Regions from separate parts of the Achromobacter sp. 01N37 genome, predicted to be linked through region 2. Evidence: riboswitches for the same ligand, from Rfam matches in the RefSeq annotation. Region 2 holds a riboswitch; the other holds the start of a gene.
The links. A riboswitch is a leader RNA that binds a small molecule or an ion and turns the genes downstream of it on or off. The one in region 2 is predicted to bind glycine.

Region 1: another riboswitch for glycine. It lies ahead of gcvT (glycine cleavage system aminomethyltransferase GcvT); the one in region 2 lies ahead of AC1DSJ_RS05875 (D-amino acid dehydrogenase).

What each region holds. Positions count from the first base shown of each region.
Region 1 covers NZ_JBFTRX010000006.1:113,720-123,555, reverse strand. The annotation lists gene AC1DSJ_RS16085 (superoxide dismutase) at 1-507, shown strand, start outside; gene AC1DSJ_RS16080 (ZIP family metal transporter) at 539-1,432, shown strand; glycine riboswitch at 1,492-1,591, shown strand; glycine riboswitch at 1,626-1,749, shown strand; gene gcvT (glycine cleavage system aminomethyltransferase GcvT) at 1,840-2,940, shown strand; gene gcvH (glycine cleavage system protein GcvH) at 3,041-3,418, shown strand; gene gcvP (aminomethyl-transferring glycine dehydrogenase) at 3,494-6,367, shown strand; gene AC1DSJ_RS16060 (DUF945 family protein) at 6,494-8,458, opposite strand; gene AC1DSJ_RS16055 (M81 family metallopeptidase) at 8,703-9,836, opposite strand, start outside.
Region 2 covers NZ_JBFTRX010000002.1:578,529-588,364, forward strand. The annotation lists gene AC1DSJ_RS05850 (GlxA family transcriptional regulator) at 1-127, shown strand, start outside; gene AC1DSJ_RS05855 (FAD-binding oxidoreductase) at 285-1,805, shown strand; gene AC1DSJ_RS05860 (lactonase family protein) at 1,837-3,054, shown strand; gene AC1DSJ_RS05865 (M23 family metallopeptidase) at 3,213-3,788, shown strand; gene AC1DSJ_RS05870 (SMI1/KNR4 family protein) at 3,813-4,415, shown strand; gene AC1DSJ_RS05875 (D-amino acid dehydrogenase) at 4,559-5,788, opposite strand; glycine riboswitch at 5,829-5,928, opposite strand; glycine riboswitch at 5,929-6,019, opposite strand; gene ampC (class C beta-lactamase) at 6,126-7,286, shown strand; gene AC1DSJ_RS05885 (3-hydroxybutyryl-CoA dehydrogenase) at 7,451-8,470, opposite strand; gene AC1DSJ_RS05890 (NAD/NADP octopine/nopaline dehydrogenase family protein) at 8,464-9,561, opposite strand; gene AC1DSJ_RS05895 (hypothetical protein) at 9,592-9,801, opposite strand; gene AC1DSJ_RS05900 (AraC-like ligand-binding domain-containing protein) at 9,820-9,836, opposite strand, start outside.

The sequences.
Region 1 (9,836 bases), on a different contig from region 2:
ACCAGCCTGAACGCCGCGCTGGATGGCGCCGGCCTCAGCACTGACGAACCCGTCGAAGCCCTGGTGGCCCGCCTGGACCAATTGCCCGATGCCATACGCGGCGCGGTCCGCAACCACGGCGGCGGCCATGCGAACCACAGCCTGTTCTGGTCGGTGATGTCGCCCGAAGGCGGCGGCGAGCCCGACGGCGCGCTGGCCGCGGCCATTGAATCGGAACTGGGCGGCCTGGCTGCCTTTCGCGACGCCTTCACCAAGGCGGCGCTGACCCGCTTTGGCAGCGGCTGGGCCTGGCTCTCGGTAACGCCCGCCGGCAAGCTGGTGGTGGAAAGCAGCGCCAACCAGGACAGCCCGCTGATGCACGGCAATACGCCGATTTTGGGCCTGGATGTCTGGGAACACGCCTACTATCTGAAATACCAGAACCGCCGTCCTGAATACATCGGCGCTTTCTACAATGTCGTGAACTGGCCCGAAGTGGCTCGCCGCTACGCGGCCGCGAAGGGCTAAGCCTATCTCTCTGAAGGAGGGTAGCGGCCCTATGAACACTTTCAGCCGTCATCGCGTGCGGCCTGCGGCCACGAGCATCAGCGTGTGGACGCTTGCCGTCATGGTGTCCTGCCTGGCGCTGCATCAGCTCTGGGTGTATCTGGACGAGCATGCGCCGCACGTGGCTGACGCGCTGTTAGGGGGGCTGGTCGCCGCTGGCGCGACCGCGCTGGGCACCTTGCCCATTCTTTTCGCCCGCACCATTCCGCAGAAAGTCCAGGACAGCATGTTCGGCTTCGGGGCGGGCGTGATGCTGGCGGCCAGCGCGTTTTCGCTGGTGGCCCCCGGTATTGCCGCCGCCGAAACGCAAGGTATGGGGCCGTGGGGCGCGGGGCTTACGGTGGGCGCCGCCATCTTGCTGGGCGCGGGCGTGCTGCTGATCATGGACCGCACCCTGCCGCACGAACACTTCATCAAGGGCCGGGAAGGCATCGAGGCGCACCGGCTGCGCCGCACCTGGCTGTTCGTGTTTGCGATCACCTTGCACAACCTGCCCGAAGGCTTGGCGATTGGCGTGGGGTATGCGGGCAGCGACCCCGTGCGCGGCACCGCATTGGCCACGGGTATCGCCATTCAGGACATTCCCGAAGGGCTGGTGGTGGCGGTGGCGCTGCTGGCGGCCGGCTACAAACGCGCGTTCGCCGTGGCGCTGGGCATGTTGTCGGGGCTGGTTGAACCGCTGGGCGCCGTGCTGGGGGCGGCCATCGTGGGGTTTTCGGCGACCATGCTGCCATGGGGCCTGGGCTTTGCCGCGGGGGCCATGTTGTTTGTCATCAGCCACGAAATCATTCCCGAATCCCATCGCAAGGGGCACGAGGTCTACGCCACTTGCGGGCTGATGTTGGGCTTTGTTTTGATGATGCTGCTGGATACCGCGCTGGGGTAGCCCGCTTGATTTTTCGGTTTTCGGCGCAAGGCTTTCGTTGTATGCTTTCGCCGCTGTCATGCATGTTTGCGGGAGAGAGCGGCTGTTTCCACGAATCAGCCGCCGCCGAAGGCGCAATTCGCCCAGAATCGCTCAGGTAACCGATACCGCACATGCTTGCCCCGTCCCGGTTTTTCACCGTGTGGATGCGGCAAAACAGTACTCTGGAGAGACCTGGCGCCGACCCTCGAACAAGGGACATATCGCGCAGCCCAGGCGCCGAAGGTGCAAACCCGCCACGCGGGGCAACTCTCAGGCAAAAGGACAGAGGGGCGGAAGATTCAGCCGTAGCCGTGCGGGCGCAGTCCGCTTGTCACGACCGGCATTCCGTAACCCTGGCAAAGATTGCCGTCCCGGAGTTTCCGCGCATGTCCGCAACCCTCAAACGCACCCCGCTGGCCGAAGAACATATCGCCTCCGGCGCCCGAATGGTCGATTTCGGCGGCTGGGATATGCCCTTGGCCTACGGCTCGCAGCTCGAGGAGCACCACGCGGTGCGCCAGGACGCCGGCATGTTCGATGTGTCGCACATGCTGAACGTTGACGTAACCGGCCCCGACGCCTTCGCCTTCCTGCAACGCCTGGTCGCCAATGACGTGTCCAAGCTGACCGTGCCCGGCAAGGCCTTGTACAGCTGCATGCTGAACCCGCAAGGCGGCGTCATCGACGACCTGATCATCTATTTCTTCGCCGCCGACGAATGGCGCGTGGTGGTCAACGCCGGCACGGCCGACAAAGACATCGCCTGGATGCAGCGTGTGAAGCAGGCCGGTCAATTTGACGTCACCATCGCCGCGCGCCGCGATCTGGCCATGGTGGCCGTGCAAGGCCCCAACGCCCGCGCCAAGGTCTGGGCCGCGCGCCCGGCATGGCAAGCCGCCACCGAAGCGCTGACGCCGTTCGTCGCAGCCCGCGTCGACGGCGACACGCTCGTGGCCCGCACCGGCTACACCGGCGAAGACGGCTTTGAAATCGTTTTGCCCGCAGCCGAAGTCGTGCAGCTGTGGCGCGACCTGGTTGCGCAAGGCGTGCGTCCGGCGGGCCTGGGCGCGCGCGATACGCTGCGCCTGGAAGCCGGCATGAACCTGTACGGCCAAGACATGGACGAGCTGACCCAGCCCGATCAAGCCGGCCTGACCTGGACCGTGTCGCTGAAGAACGCCGAGCGCCGTTTCATCGGCCGCGACGCCCTTGAACAATTCGCCACCCCCGCCACCTTCATCGGCCTGAAGCTGCAAGAGCGCGGCGTGATGCGCGCCCACATGGCCGTGCGCACGCCGGCCGGCACGGGCGAACTCACCAGCGGCACCATGTCGCCCACGCTGGGCGTGTCGATCGGCTTTGCCCGCCTGCCGCAAGGCGTGCGTCCGGGCGATACCGTCGAGGTCGACATCCGTGGCAAATGGGTGCCCGCCCTGGTCTGCAAGCTGCCTTTCGTCCGTAACGGCAAAGCCGTCGAACACTCGTAAACTCGAAGCTTCGCGCGAGCCGCCTGCCCGTTCCGGGCACGCGCCGCCCGCGCGAGGCGCGCAACACCATTCATCTACCCGCATTCCCTCAGGAGTTCCCATGAGTCTGCCCACCGATCGCAAGTACACCTCGTCCCACGAATGGGTCAAAGCTGAAGGCGACGTGTTCGTCGTCGGCATCACCGACACCGCCCAGGATCAATTGGGCGATCTGGTCTTCGTTGGCGACGTGAAGGTTGGCGCCAAGTTGAACGCGGGCGAAACCGCCGGCGTGGTCGAGTCCGTCAAGGCCGCATCCGACATCTACGCACCCGTCGCTGGCGAAATCGTCGCCTTCAACGAAGAGCTGGAAAACAACCCCAACCTGATCAACGAATCGGCCTTCACCGCCTGGATCTTCAAGATCAAGCCGGTCAACGCCGCGGATGCCGACAAGCTGTTGGACGCTGCCGGCTACGAAGCTGTCGCCAACGGCTAAGCCGTTTCGAGGCTGGCCCGCCGCCCGTATGGCGCGCCAGCCTCGCAACCTGCATCACCACCCCGAGATTCCCCCATGTCGCGCGCCCTAGACACCCATACCGACTTCATTCCCCGCCACATCGGCCCTTCTGACGCCGACCAGGCCGCCATGCTCAAGGTCATTGGCAGCTCCAGCCTGGACGCCCTGATCGAAGAAGTCGTGCCCCCGAAGATCCGCAGCCAGGCCCCGCTGGCGCTGCCGCCCTCGCGCAGCGAAACCGACGTGCTGGCCGAGCTGAAGCAGATCGCGGGCCGCAACAAGGTCTTCCGCAATTACATCGGCCAGGGTTACTACGGCACGCAGACGCCCAACGTCGTGCTGCGCAACATTCTTGAGAATCCCGCCTGGTACACGGCCTACACGCCGTATCAGCCGGAAATCTCGCAGGGCCGTCTTGAAGCCCTGCTGAACTACCAGACCATGGTCGCCGACCTGACCGGGCTGGACATCTCCAACGCCTCGCTGCTGGACGAAAGCACTGCCGCCGCCGAAGCCATGACGCTGGCCCGCCGTGGCGCCAAGTCGCAAAGCCCGGTGTTCTTCATCTCGCGCCATGTGCATCCGCAGACCATCGAAGTCGTGCGTACGCGCGCCGAAGGCCTGGACATCGAGATCACCGTCGGCGACGAAGCCGAAGGCCTGCCCGAGTGCTTTGGCGTGCTGCTGCAATACCCGCACAGCACCGGTTCCGTGTCCGACTACCGCAAGCTGGCGGAAGCCGCCCACGCGCAAGGCGCGGTCGTCGCGTGCGCCACCGACCTGCTGGCGCTGGCCCTGTTGGCCGCCCCGGGCGAGTGGGGCGCCGACATCGCCATCGGTTCGGCCCAGCGCTTTGGCGTGCCGTTCGGTTTTGGCGGCCCGCACGCGGGCTTCATGGCCTGCAAGGACGCCTTCAAGCGCAACATGGCCGGCCGTCTGGTCGGCGTGTCGAAAGACGCGCAAGGCAACCCGGCGATGCGTCTGGCGCTGCAAACGCGCGAACAGCACATCCGCCGCGAGAAGGCCACGTCCAACATCTGCACGGCGCAAGTGCTGCTGGCCGTGATGGCGGGCATGTACGCCGTGTGGCACGGCCCGGCCGGCATCCGCCGCATTGCCGAGCGCGTGCAGCGCAGCACCGCCATCCTGCGCGCCGAACTGGTGAAGCTGGGCGTGAAGGTCGTGAACAACACGTTCTTCGACACGCTGCTGCTGGAAACCGGCCCCGCCACCCCGGCCATCCTGACCGCCGCCGAGTGCGAACACATCAACCTGCGCCGTGTTGACGGCGCGCGCCTGGCCGTGTCGCTGGACGAAACCGTGACCGTCGCCGACCTGCAAGCGCTGGTCAACGTGTTCGCCGCCGGCCTGGAGCGTGATGATGTCGAACTCGACATTGACGCCCTGGACGCCGCCGCCGCCAGCGGTATCCCCGCATCGGTTGCCCGCGAAAGCGCCATCCTGAAGCACCCGGTGTTCTCCAGCGTGCAATCCGAAACCGACATGCTGCGCTACCTGCGCAAGCTGGCCGACAAGGACCTGGCGCTGGACCGCACGATGATCCCGCTGGGTTCGTGCACGATGAAGCTGAACGCCACGGCCGAGATGATCCCGATCACGTGGCCCGAGTTCGCGTTGATCCACCCGTTTGCGCCCGCGTCGCAAAGCCAGGGCTACAACGAGCTGATCGACCGCCTGTCCGCCGCGCTGTGCGAAATCACTGGCTACGACAACATCAGCCTGCAACCCAACTCGGGCGCGCAAGGCGAATACGCCGGCCTGCTGGCAATTCGCGGCTATCACCAAGCCAACGGCCAGCATCAGCGCAACGTCTGCCTGATCCCGTCGTCGGCCCACGGCACCAACCCCGCGTCGGCGCAACTGGCCGGCATGGACGTCGTGGTGGTGGCGTCGGATTCCAACGGCAACGTGGATCTGGCTGACCTGCGCGCCAAGATCGAACAGGTTGGCGACAAGCTGGCCGCGCTGATGATCACGTACCCGTCCACGCACGGCGTGTTCGAAGAAGCCGTCACCGAGATCTGCGATCTGGTTCACCAGGCGGGCGGCCAAGTCTACCTGGACGGCGCCAACATGAACGCGATGGTCGGCGTGGCCCAGCCCGGCAAGTTCGGCTCGGACGTGTCGCACCTGAACCTGCACAAGACCTTCTGCATCCCGCACGGCGGCGGCGGCCCCGGCGTGGGTCCCGTGGCGGTGCGCGCCCACCTGGCGCCGTACCTGCCGGGCGTGGTGAATGAGCAAGGCAAGCTGCCCGGCGACGCGAAGGTTGGCCCGGTATCGGCCGCGCCGTTCGGTTCGGCCGGCATCCTGCCGATTCCGTACGTGTACATCGCGCTGATGGGCGCCGACGGCCTGCGCCGCGCCACCGAAGTCGCCATCCTGAACGCCAACTACATCGCGACCCGCCTGCGTGACCACTACCCGGTGCTGTACGCGGGCCGTAACGGCCGTGTGGCGCACGAGTGCATCCTGGACGTGCGTCCGCTGAAGGAAACCAGCGGCATCAGCGCCGAAGACATCGCCAAGCGTCTGATGGACTACGGTTTCCACGCGCCGACGATGAGCTTCCCGGTGGCGGGCACCTTGATGGTCGAGCCGACGGAATCCGAAGGCGTCGCCGAACTGGACCGCTTCATCGACGCGATGATTTCGATCCGCGAGGAAATCGCCCAGGTCGAACGTGGCGAACGCGATCGCGAAGACAACGTCCTGAAGAACGCGCCGCACACCGCCCAGATGCTGCTGGCCGAAGAATGGCTGCACGACTACCCGCGCCAGCAGGCCGCCTACCCGGTGGCGTCGCTGCGCGAGGCCAAGTACTGGCCGCCGGTGGGCCGTGTGGACAACGCCTACGGCGACCGCAACCTGGTCTGCGCCTGCCTGCCGATCGAAGCCTACGCATAAGCGCACGCGCTTCAGCTTCAGCTTTAGCTTTAGCTTTCAGGCAATAAAAAACCCCCATCAGCAATTGATGGGGGTTTTTCTTTGGGGCCGAGCGATGCGCCAGGTGGTGACCCTGGCGCGGCAGGCTTACTTGGCCGATGCGCCCTTGGCGACGTCGTTGAAGTCTTCAGCGATGCTGATGAAGGTGTTCAACAGGATTTGCAGGTTGTCCTTGCCGATCCCGCCTTCCGCGTTCATGTCCATCTGCAGCACGGCCTGGTTCTTGTCGTCCAGGTAGGCGCGCGTCCAGCGGTATTCCTGATTCCAGCTGTTGATGGCCTTCAGCGTCACCGGCTTCTTGGTCTTGTACGTGGCGGTCATCACCAGGTCCAGGCACTTCTCGGTGAAGTCGTTGCACAGGAATTCCAGGCGCAGATCGCTGGCGCCGGTGGTGCCCGCGTCCAGCACCAGCACGGGGCCTTGGTCGCCGTCGGTCTTGTTGACCGTGTAGCCCATGTCGTCCAGCAGGCTGCTGACGGTGTCCAGGTTGAAGTCCTGCATCACGCCGGGCAGGGCAGGCGTGGCGCCGTCGGCCGGCTCGTCCTGGCCCATGCCGGGCATGGATTCGTCTTCGTCGTCGTGGTCCATCGAGCCCATGCCGGCTGCGCCCAGCAGGCCGCTGAACAACTCGTCCGCCGGAATTTCCTTGCCGTTCAGGTTGCCCATGCCGTCCGCGAACGTGAACTTGCCGACGATGTTGTCGCCGTCGTTCTTGCCCACGTTGAACATTTCGGCCATGCCCGACATCTGGCGCACGGTTTCGTCGGCGTCCTTGGCGGCCTGATCGGCGGCAATGCCTTCCTTCTTGATGGCGTACTGCGTGACCAGGTCCTGCACCATCGGCTTGGAAATGATCAGCGTGGCGTCGATGCGCTTGATGGCCTTGACCGCAATTTCCTGCGGCGTCAGGTTCTTGACGTCAGGCGGGTTGGCCAGGTCCAGCGTGAAGTTCAGCTTGCTTTCGCCCTTGGCGGTCTTCCAGCTCAAGGGATCGATGCTGAACGACGGGTTGCCCGCCAGCAGCTTGCCGGCGCTGTCCAGCATCGCTTCAACCTGCTCGTCCTTCAGACCTTCGTCTTCGGTGTGCGCCATGTACTGGCGCATCAGCTGGTTGTACGTGTCGGACAGGGTCTTGACGGCCTGGCCGTCCAGCTTGGCCAGCTTGATCACGGCCTGGCCGTTACCCAGCGGCACGTCGTTTACCGTGATGTCACCCGTTTGGTAGGCGGCTTGCACGTTGATCGACTTGTCGTCTTCGGACAGCTTCACGCCGTAGCCGAAGTTATCCAGCGACACCTTCATGTCATCCGACTTCTTCGTGACGTCGATGCGCTTGATCTTGATGTCGGAATCGCCCATCGACACGCCGAACTTGCCCATGCGGCTGTTGACGTCCATCGTCATGCCGGTGATGGCCATGACGACCGGGTCGTTGCTCTTCGTGCCGTCGATGGCCAGCTTGTCCATCACGCCGTGCGCGGTGACGGCTTCCAGCGAGCGGTCAAACGTGCCCGTGATCACCATGCCGCTGAAGTCGATCGTGTTGTTTTGCACCGTCGTCGACACCGGCGCAATCTTGGAGGTGGACGAGGTAGTGCCGCTGTAGCTGACCATCGCGTCGCTGATCAGCGGCGAGATGTCTTTGGTCAGTGCGAACACTTCCTTCAGGTTGTCGGTCTTGGCGATTTCGGCGTGCACGTACGCCAGCTTGGGCGCAACGGCGCCGCGCGACAAGGCGGTCTTGGGGAACGGGCCGTGTTCAATGACGGCGTCGAACTCAATCATGCCGGCCGGCATGGCGTCCAGGCTCTTGTCGTTCTTCACCAGCGACAGGCCGTAGCGAGCCTGGGTCGAGAAGAGGCTGCGTTCGTACTTCAACTGGTCAATGCGCAAACCGAACAACGGCGTCAGCTTCGCCAGTTTTTCGTTCGCTTCGGCCAGATGGCGCTGCGAGCTTTCCTCGATCCGTTTGCCGGTGTACCACGTGGCGCCTATCCAGCTTCCCGCTCCCACAATGACCACGCCGAGGGTGATCGCTACGCTCTTTTTCATCGTTGTGCTTTTTTCGTTGATTATCGAGTCATATCCGGCAGACTGGCGCATTGCGCCGTCGCGTCCTGATCGCCAGGGGCGGCTGCCGGTATACACGTTATTCATCGGGCTGTAAGGGCCCGCGCCGGAGTATACCGAGGCACGCCTACCGGGAAGCGTGCGCGCAGTTACCGAAGATTTCAAAATGAAAGGCCGGCGCAGGGCGCCGGCCTTTTTGTCGACAATCCGGCTTTTCAGCCGAAGATCAGAGCGGGTCCAGCGGGTAGATGGGCCGGCGCACGTGCTTGAAATCCAGCTGGCTGTAGTCGGAGGTGGTGACGCCCACGCCCGTGCATTCGATGACCTCGGTGGCCATCGCCGAGAAGCCCGCGCGCCAATGCACCCGGCTCTTCAATACCACGTAGCGCTTTTGCAGCGGGTCGATGCCGGCCGACAGCAGGCAATTGATATCGAACGGTTCCTGGTGGCGCGACACCACCACGATTTCCACGCGGCCCGTGTCGATGACAACGGTAAGCCCCGTGTCGTTACGCACGCCCCGGTACATCGGGCCGCGGTTGAGATACACGCCGTCAAACACCAGCTTGACGCGGCCGGTCACTTCCAGCGGTTCGCTGGGTTCCTTGATGGCGGGCATGGGCAGCTTGCCGCCCAGCTTCAAGGTAATGGTCTTGCCCACGCCCGCAGCCGCGGCTTGCAATGCGGCTTCCGGGTCGCAGATGGCGTAGAACACCACGTTGTCCAGTTCCTGGCGCAGCACTTCGGCAAGCACCGCGGTGGTGTCCATGGTGCCGCCGGAACCGGTGTTGTCGAAGTGGTCCAGCAACACAACCGGGCCTTGCTCGATCTGCTTGGCGCGCGCGATGGTGGGCGCGAGCGGCTCCGGGTGAAACACCCAATCGGCGCGGCCGGCCCAGGCGCGTTCCAGCAGTTCGTCGCGGTACTTCTGCGCGTCTTCCAGCTTGCCGTCCGTACAGACGACGGCGCTCAAGCCCGCTTCGCGAATGTCCGCATGCGGAAAACCCACGAAGACGGACGCCGCCAGCACGCCATTCGCTTCCAGTTCCTTGCAGCGTTCCTGCAAAGGCTTATTGGGCGCGGCATGCGTGCCTTGGCACATGATGTGCGGCAGCATCGGCTTGTTGGCCCAGCTCATCACGGGCTTGATCTCGCCCTTGAGCGTGCGGACGATAACGTTCGCCGCACGCACGCCGGCTTCGCGGATGTCCACATGCGGATACGTGTGAAAGCCGCTGATGACGGTGGCGTTGTTGACGATGTCGTCGTAGATGTTGGCGTGCATGTCCAGCGTGACGGCGACAGGCGTTTTCGGATCGATTTCGCGCAGACGGCGCAAGAGGTCGCCTTCTGCATCTTC
Region 2 (9,836 bases):
GAGTTCGCGCAAAAGCGTGGCCGAAGTCATGTATGAGGTCGGCTACAACGACACCAAAGCGTTTCGCGACATCTTCAACAAGTATTGCGGCATGTCGCCCGTGGGATATCGCGAGCGGTATCAGTAGACGCCGCAAGGGGACGGGCGGTGCGGCGATCGTCGATGCGTCGGCGGCCCAAACATCGGACGTCGAAAAATCGGACTCCTCTTACAGATCTTCGGCGGGCTCTCGGCCTATCCTTGACGCGTCGTGGCCAAGCATGCGGCCCGGGAGGCGAGTCAAGATGAGCATCAGCGTAATGCCGGGCGATCCCCGCTACACCACCCTTAAAAAAGGCTTCAACCTGCGGTGGCCGGCCCAGCCCGGCGAGGCCCCCTCCCGCATCGAACTCTGTGAAACCCCCGAAGAGGCGGCCGCTGCATTGGCCCGCATCGTCGCCGCAGGCATGCGCCCCACGGTGCGCAGCGGCGGCCATTGCTACGAAGACTTCGTCTCGAATAACCCGGGCGGCGCCATCCTGGACTTGAGCCTGCTTGACCGCGTGCCGCCATCGGCCGACGGGTTGCTACGCATTGCGGCCGGCTCACAAAACTGGAATGGCGATCAAGACTTGTACAAGCGCTACGGCGTGTCGTTGCCCGGCGGCTCCTGCTATTCGGTGGGGGCGGGCGGCCACATCAGTGGCGGGGGCTACGGCTTGTTGTCACGCCTGCAAGGGCTGGCGTCCGATTGGCTAAGCGCCGTCGACATCCTTACTGTGGACGCCAGCGGGCAAGTCGTGCCGCGCACGGTCAACGCCACGCACGATGCGGACTTGTTCCGCGCCTGCCGCGGCGCGGGCGGCGGAAACTTTGGCGTCATCACCAGCTATGGTTTCGCCACGCTGCCGCAAGCGCCGCGCGAAGTGGCCATCGCCACCGTTGCGTTCGACTGGGCGGGCATGACGCCCGCCCGCTTTGCGCAGTTGCTGGATATCTACGGCAGCTACTGGGACACGCGGGGCCGGGACGCCGACACCTGGGGCATGTTTTCATTGCTGAAGCTCACGCATCAAGCCGCCGGGCAGATCGTGATGATCGTGCAGTTCTGCAATCCAGATGGCACGTGCCGTAACTTGAGCGTGCTGCAAGACTTCCTCGACCGCTTTCGCCCATGTGCGCCCGTTGCCGCGCGTGCCACCACGCCGGGCCTGCCGCGTCCGCGCTTGGGCGGCGACTTGCTCTGTAGCGAACCCCACACGGTCATCCGCTACGACTGGCTCGCGGCCACGCAAACGCTGAACGGCTCGGGGCCGAACCAGCGCGGCAAATACAAGTCGGCCTATATGAAGGGCAACTTCACGGCGCACGAGTCCGCGCGCATTTACGCGCACCTGACGCGTGACGTGCCTGGCGCCGATCTGCGGCAGTCGCTGTTGCAGGTGGATTCGTATGGCGGCGCCATCAACCGGCCTGAACGCTTACGGGACACGGCCGTTCATCAGCGCGACTCCGTCATGAAGCTTCAGTATCAAACCTATTGGAACAACGCCGATCACGACGCCATGCACTTGCGCTGGATGGCGGATTTCTATCGCGACGTTTATACCGGCCCGGGGCTGGACGCGGCCTACGCAGGCACGCCGTATCCGGGCAGCCGCTATCAGGGTTGCTACATCAACTACCCCGACCGCGACATGCTGGCCTACCCGTTCTGGCCGCAGCTGTATTACGGCGACGGCGGGTTGTACCCCTTCCTGCAACAGGTCAAGCGCCGCTACGATCCCAACAATATCTTCCACCACGCGATGTCGGTGCGCCCATGATGGCGCGCGGCTTGCCTTGCCGGAACCTGTCATGAACTCCCTTTCGAGTGCGCCGCGCAGATCCTTCATTCAGTTCGCAGGCGGCTTATCGGCCGCAGGCGCGGTGGGGCCGTGGCTGTCGGCGATGGGCGCCACGGCATCTGCCGCGGACCCTGTCCGCTTTGCCTACGTGGGCACCTACACGCATGACGGGCCGGGCGGCACCGCCGGCGGGCCGCCTTCCGCAGGTATCCACGTCTTTGCATTGCGCGCGGACGAATGGCGCCTGGTTCAGGTCGTGCAAAGCGTCAATCCGTCGTTCCTTGCGGTCCATCCGTCACAACGATTTCTGTACGCCATCAATGAAATCGATCACTGGGAAGGCCTGCCCCGAGGCACCGCGGAAGCCTATGCCATCAACGAGAACGATGGCACGTTGCACCTGCTGAACCGGCAGCCGCTGTCGTTGGCCAGCACCGCGCCCGCACACTTGGCCGTATCGCCCGACGGCCGCCATCTGGTCACCGCGCAGTACCTGGGTGGCACCTACAACGTGTTGCCAATCCATCTCGACGGGTCGCTGGGTTCCGTCTCAGGCATCGTCAAGGAAACCGGTTCCGGCCCGCGCCTGGAACAGGAATCCGCGCATCCGCACATGGTGCTGTTCGACCCTACCGGCCAACGCGTGCTGGCCACCGACCTGGGCAGTGACCGCATCAATCTGTTCACCCTGGAAGAGGGCCGCATGGCGCTGGCCGGCCGCACGGCATTGCCGGCCGGCAGCGGGCCCCGTCACCTCGCGCTGCATCCTGGCGGCAAGCTGCTGTATGTCGTCAACGAGCTGGACGCCACGATCGCGTGCTTGGGATACGACGCCCGTGCAGGCCGCGTCCTGGAACCGCGCCACATCGTGCCGGCCACGCCCGCAGGCTTTACCGGCGCGGCCAATGCGGCGTCTCTGCTGATCCATCCGTCCGGCCGCTACCTCTATGCGTCCACGCGCCGCGTGCAGAACGACCACCCCCAGGCAGACAGCATCGCCGTCTTCGCCGTCGGCGCAGACGGCGCGCTGACCCGTGTGCAAACCTGGACCGAAGGGCTGCGCTTCCCGCGCGCGCTAAGCATGTCGCCAGACGGCGGCAGCGTGTATGCGCTAAACCAAAAGGGCGACTCGATTCTGCGCCTGCGCGTAGACGGTCCGAGCGGGCGCCTGGGAGACCCGGACGTGGTCGCCCAGGTGGCGACGCCGGTTTGTCTGGTGTTCGTGTAACGAGGGGGCAGGCGAGGGGGTGAAGGGCGAGGGGGCGACGGGCGAAGAGGCGACGGGCGACGAGGCGACTGGCGACGAGGCGAAGGGCGAAGGGCGAAGGGCGAAGGGCGAAGGGGAGGTGCGGGGAACCCCCTGGGGTGCCAAGCGTCGAACCCTTCATGAATGCACACCCCCTATGGCGTTTTCTTCGGCGTGTCGTCGTCCTGGCTTTAGGCGCCGCGCTGGCAGTTTGGGCATGGCCGCGGCTGCCGGATGCCGCGCGCGCGCCGTGGCATATGGCGCGGCTGGCATGGCAGGAAGCGCCTTCCGCTTTGCCGGTTCCGGTGCAGGGCGTCACGCCTGCGCGGCTGGCCGATACCTGGGGCGCGGCGCGTGCGGGCGGGCGGCGGCATGAAGGCATCGACATCTTTGCGGCGCGCGGGACGCCCGTGCTGTCCACGACGGAAGGCGTCGTCATGCAGGTCGGCACCAACAATCTGGGCGGGCAAGTGGTGTGGGTGCTGGGGCCCGGCCGCCAGCGGCATTACTACGCGCACCTGGACGGCTATGCAGATATCCAGCGCGGACAATTGGTCGCGCCAGGCGATGTGCTGGGGTATGTGGGCAATACCGGCAACGCCAAGGGCACACCGCCGCATTTGCACTATGGAATCTATGACGGCGGGGCAATCAACCCCTATGACTTACTGATGGCGGCCCCTTCGGTTTCTCGCACCGTTACCGAGCGGCGATAATCCCCGGCATTCGTTTTCCCGCATTTGCCCATTGCCGCCATGATTTCCATTCCCAAGATCCGAGAACAATTTTCCCTGTTCGGCGAACTGCGCCCGCAACCCCGCAGCGCATGGACCGGCGATATTCCCTTGCCTGAATCATTGGCTGACTTCTACGAGCAGATCGGCCCCTGGGGCGAGACCTATCACGAGAACGTCGGCCCGGTGGGCATCACGCTGTCAGAGACCGCAATCAGTTTTCCGCCGTTGCATCGCCTGTGGACGCTGCAAGCCGGTTATCGATGGGATGCGTCAAACGGCCAGCGCGTAGCCGATTGGCGGGATGAATGGCTGGTGATCGCAGATATGAACGCCGACCCGTTCATTCTGGATACTCAAACCGGACAGATACTGTTCGCGCGCCATGGCGCGGGGTCTTGGACCACCGATGAATTTGCGCCTGACCTGCTGACGTTCGCGGCGGCAGCGGCTGCGATTGGCGTCGTGTTTCATGACGCCGATGAAGACTTGCGGGACGATGATTGGGAACTAAAGCCGAAGTATCGGGAGGCGGCGATTCGTGAAGCTGCCAAGGTGCTTGGGAATGGTGATGAGGCTGAATCGTTTTTCGAGACCTTGCAGGGGTAAGGCTTTTTGCCCGTGCACGAATTGACCCGGCGTGGTCAGCGCGTTGAAACCCGCGGAAGGTGAAATGCCTTCCGCGGGCCCATCGTGCGAAGCGCAACGATCTTGTCCTCTGCGCTTCTCGGCTTACCGCAATCCCCCCTTCCTCACCCCACCGGCAGCGCACGCCCCACGCTCGCCGCCAGCATCTGCGCCGTTGCTGCCGACAGCGTCCACCCCAAATGCCCGTGTCCGGTGTTGTAGAACACGCCGGGCCGTTTGCCGGGGCCGACGCGCGGCATCATGTTGGGGGTCATGGGGCGCAGGCCGCACCAGGGCACCACGCGGGACGTCTTCACGTTGGGGAAGTGCTTGCGGGTCCAGTCGATCAGGGGTTGGACGCGTTCGGCGCGGATGTCCATGTTGAAGCCGTTGAATTCCGCCGTGCCGGCCACGCGGAAGCGGTCGCCCAGGCGGCTGGTGACGATTTTTGCGGCTTCGTCCAGCAGGCTGACGCGCGGCGCGGCGGCCTGGCTTTCTGCGTCGTCCAGGTGGACGCTGATGGAATAGCCCTTGACCGGATAGATGTTCAGCGAATCACCCAGTTGCTGGGCGAATTTGCGGCTGGCGGCGCCCGCGCAGACGACGATGGCGTGGGCTTCGTGTTGTTCGCGTTGTGTGCCGCCGTTGCGCAGGATGTCGAGCACGTACGGCCGGCTGTCGCGGCTGATGTTGTCGATGTCGGCGTCTTGCACGAAGGTGACGCCCCGGCGTTCGCAGGCGGCGGCCAGGCCGCGCGTGAATTTGTGGATGTCGCCGGTGGCGTCGGATGGCGTGTAGAAGCCGCCGTAGCAACCGGTTTGCAGGGTGGGTTCGATGTCTCGCGCTTCGCTGCTGGACACCGCGTAGCGTTCAAGCCCGCCCGCTTCCAGCAATGCATTCGAACGGCGCGCGGTGTCGAAACTAGCGGCGTCGTGATAGATGTGCAGGATGCCCCGGCGTTCCAGGTCGAAATCGATGCCTTCTGCATCGGCCATGTCGAACAGGTGTTGGCGCGCTTCGATGGCCAGGCGGGTGGTGGCGATGGTGTTGTCGCGGTAGTTCGGGATTTGCGCCATGAACTGCGCCAGCCACGAATACTTGTGCCAGCTGAACTTGGGGTTGAGCAGCAGCGGGGCGTTCTTGCGCAACATCCAGCGCAATCCTTTCAGGATGGTGGCGGTGCTGTTCCAGACTTCGGCGTTGCTGGCCGATAGCTGCCCGCCGTTGGCGTAGGACGTTTCCATGGCGGGGTAGCGCTGGCGGTCGTAGACGGTGACGTCGTAACCCAGTTTGGACAAGGCATAGGCGGACGTGACGCCGGTGATACCGGCGCCAATGATGGCGATGCGGGGCATGATGGCTCCAGACGGTGTGGCAGCGGCCCATCTAGGCCGCAGCACCCCATCTGTCTCTGTACCTGAGAGCTTCACCCGCAGCGCTGACGGCGGCGGGTTCCCCTTCGGTGGGCGCGCACGGCGCCTCTCTCCAGATTGTCTAGACTCGCGCAGTCCTGTTGCCTGAGAGTTTCCGGGGCGGTTGCTCCGTCGGCGCTGGCCGCAAGGGCCAGTCTCTTCTACGCGGTTTTAAAACGACGGAGTAGAGAATAGCCAAGTTTCTGTCGCATTTGATTCAGGGTTAGTACTATGTTGCCGGCGGCGCGCGTAGCTGTCTGATCAAAATAGGACGAAAAGAATGAGCTTTCCCGCGATGCGACGCACGATGTTGTTGGCATTGGCCGTTTTGTCATCGATGGCGTCTGTTCCGCCCGCGATGGCGGCGCCCTCCGAGACCGACCAAAAGATCGATGCCGCAGCGCAGGCGCTGATGCAGGAACACGGCGTGCCGGGCCTGGTGATTGCCATTACCCGCGACGGCCTCCACGAATTTCACCAGTACGGCGTGGCGTCGCGTCAGACAAAGGCGAAGGTCAGCCCCGACACGTTGTTTGAAGTGGGCTCGATCAGCAAGACCTACACGGCGACCTTGGCTACCTACGCAGAAGCGCTGGGCAAGCTGTCGCTGGGCGATAGCCCGGCGCGTTTCGTTCCCGCGTTGCAGGGCTCGGCATTCGCCAAACTGAACCTGATTCATCTGGGTACGCACACGGGTGGCGGCTTTCCGTTGCAGGTGCCGGACGCGGTGCGCAATGACGCGCAGTTGATGGATTACTTGAAAGCCTGGACCCCGCAGTACGCCGCAGGCACCTACCGCACTTATGCGAATCCCAGCATCGGCATGCTGGGCGTGGTGGCGGCCAAAAGCCTGGATCAGCCGTTCACGCAGGCCATGGAAAAGACGCTGTTTCCGCTGCTGGGCTTGTCGCACACCTACATCGACGTGCCGGCGGCAAAGATGGGCGATTACGCGCAGGGCTACAACAAGCAGGATGCGCCCGTGCGCGTGAACCCGGGCGTGCTGGCGGCCGAGGCGTATGGCGTGAAGACGAGCGCGCGTGACTTGATCCGCTTTGTGGATGCGAACATGAACGCCGCGGGCAATGATGCCATTCATCGCGCGATTCGCCAGACGCATGTCGGGTACTACCGCGTGGGCGACATGACGCAAGACTTGGCGTGGGAACAGTTGGCGTATCCCGCCACGCTGGACGCGCTGCTGGCGGCCAACGCGGGTACGTTGAACAGCCGGAGCCACCCGGTCACCGCAATGACGCCGCCGTCCGCGCCGCGCGATGATGTGTGGATCAACAAGACGGGGTCGACCAACGGTTTCGGCGGTTACGTGGCGTTCGTGCCGGCCAGAAAGGTCGGGGTGGTGATTCTGGCCAACAAGAACTATCCGAACGAAGCGCGTGTGCGGCTGGCGTATCAGATTCTGGAGGAATTGATCCGCTAAGCGCCGTCCGCGACCTGCGACCTGCGACCTGCGACCTGCGACCTGCCACCTGCGACCTGCGAACCGCGACCTGCGACCTGCGAACCGCGACCTGCGAACCGCGAACTGCGATCCGCGATTCGCCAACCGCCAACCGCCAACCGCCAACCGCCAACCGCCAACCGCTAACTGCCGGTCCGGTTCGAACCGGCGGCAGCCTTCGCCGCATCAAAGCGCGGCAGCAGTCCCATCACCTCCAGCCGTTTGCACAATTCGCCCAGGCGTTTCAGCTTGTAGGCATCCACGTCCTCCCCGGCGTAGTCGTAAAAGCCCTGGCCATCGCGCAGCCCGTTACGCCCTTGTTCCATGTTGCGGGCGATGACATCCGGCGCGGCGAAGCGCGGGCCGATTTCGGCGGACAGGTAGCGCGATGCGTAGTAGAGGATGTCGCCGCCGCCCCAATCAATGAATTCCAGCAGGCCCAGCACCGAGAAGCGCAGGCCGAAACCCAGCCGCACGGCGGTGTCGATATCTTCGGCGCTGGCCACGCCTTCCTCGACCATGCGGGCGGCTTCGTTCATCGCCAAGGCCTGAATGCGCGGCACGATGTAGCCCGCGGCGGGGGCGCATTGCACGGGCACCTTGCCGGCTTGCCGCAAGACGTTTAGCAGGCGTTGCAGCGCGTCGTTGCTGGTCTTTGGGCCACGGCTCACTTCGACTAGTGGGATCAGATGCGCGGGGTTCAACCAATGCGCGTTCAGGAATCGTTCCGGGCCTGCCACGAGTTCCGCCAGTTCGGTCACCAGAAAGGTGGATGTGGTGGACGCGATGACGGTGTCGGGCGCGCAGGCTTGCGCAAGCCACAGGAAGGCATCGCGCTTGGCGTCCAGCCGTTCGGGCACGGCTTCAAAGACGATGCGTGCCCCATGCAGGTCAGCCGCCGCGCTATCGCGCCCGCACAGGCGCACGCGGCGCATGGCGAGGCCAGCTTGGGCGGCATCCAGCAGGCCCAGCCGCGTCATCGTGGCCAGTTCGCGTTGCAGGTTGGCCAGCACGCGTGCGTCGTGCTCGGTTTGCTCGGTCGCGCTGCGGGGCTTGATGTCGATCAGCGTCACGTCCCGCCCCGCGTGCACATACGACAACGCAATGCCTTCGCCCATGCGGCCCGCGCCGACCACGCAGATTCTGTCGTCCATGTTCAGCATCCTTGCGCCAGCAGTTCGGCCATGCCGCGGCGCGACAGGCGGTCCAGCCCCAGGCGTTCCAGCGTGCGGCCTTCGGCGTACAGGTCGCGGCCGGTGATGGCGCTGGCGACGCTTAGCAGCCCCTGTGCAACCGGGGTTGGCACGCCTGCCCAACGTCCCATCGACACCAGGAAAGACAGGCCCAGCCGCGTGTCTTCCAGCATGTAGCGATGCGTGTGCAGGTTGATGGTTTCCCGCCAGTCGCCGCTGTCTGTGAGCTTGCCGTGCGCGCCGCGGCCGTACATCCATTCGTCGCCCTCGCTGGCGTAATGGTCGGCCAGCGGGAAGTGCGGCGCGGCGTAGCCCAGCGCGACACGGATGGCGATGCGTTCGGCGTCCAGCGCGTCAGTCACGCGGCGGATGGACGCTTGCGTGCCTTCGTTGTGGATGTCCCATTTGTCGAAGTGTTCCAACGGCCCGGCGTTCATCATGATGAGTGGCGGGTGGATGATGGGGCCAGCGTTCATCAACGCGCCGGACAGGCCGTCTTCAATGGGTTCGATGCTGGGGTAAGCCTGCTTCAGCCGCGCCAGCGCTTCGTCCGACAAGCGGCTGGGGAATACGCCCGTGGGCAGCCGCGTGGCGTAGCCGCTGATCACGACCGTGTTCCCGTGCTTGCGCGCCAGATAGGGCAGGGTGCCGGTTTCTGCATAGGCCACGCGCGCGGTGTTGCCGGCGTCTTTCTGGGCGCGCGCAAAGACGTAGCTGCCGAATGTGCCGGGCGGTAGGAACACCACCTGCCCGTCTTGCAACAGCGGCGCCAATGCCGGCGCCAGCGCGTCGTGCGTGGTCGAGGGCAGGGGGACGACCAACACTTGCGCGTCGGCCACTGCGTCGGGCAGCGAGGCGCTTAGTTCCAGTTGGCCTGGCCCCTTGCCCAGCGGCACTTGGCGCGTGCCGCGATAGTCGGTGACGGTCAGCGCGCCGGCGTCTCGCAAGCCCTGGAACGCGACAGTGTCGCGGCGCCACCAGCGCACCTCGTGCCCCCGTTCCGCCAGTTCGGCCGCCGCCGCGTAGCAGCCGTGGCCGCCGCCTATTACGCTGATTCGCATGATCAAAGCTCCTTCGATGGAGCCTTGATCCTAGCGGCGGGGCGCCACGCGGCGCTGCGCCAAACGCGCAAGCGCCATTCCAATCCGGCAAGGGAATGGTCGGGCCGCGCAGGCCGGGCCGCGCAGGTCGAGCCGCGCAGGCCGGGCCGCGCAAGCCGAGCCACGCAGGCCGGTCAGCGCAACCAGGGCCGACAGCGCAGCCAAGGCCGACAGCGCAGCCAGGGCCGACAGCGCAGCCAAGGCCGGCAGCGCTGACGCCTAGGGCCTGTGCTGGC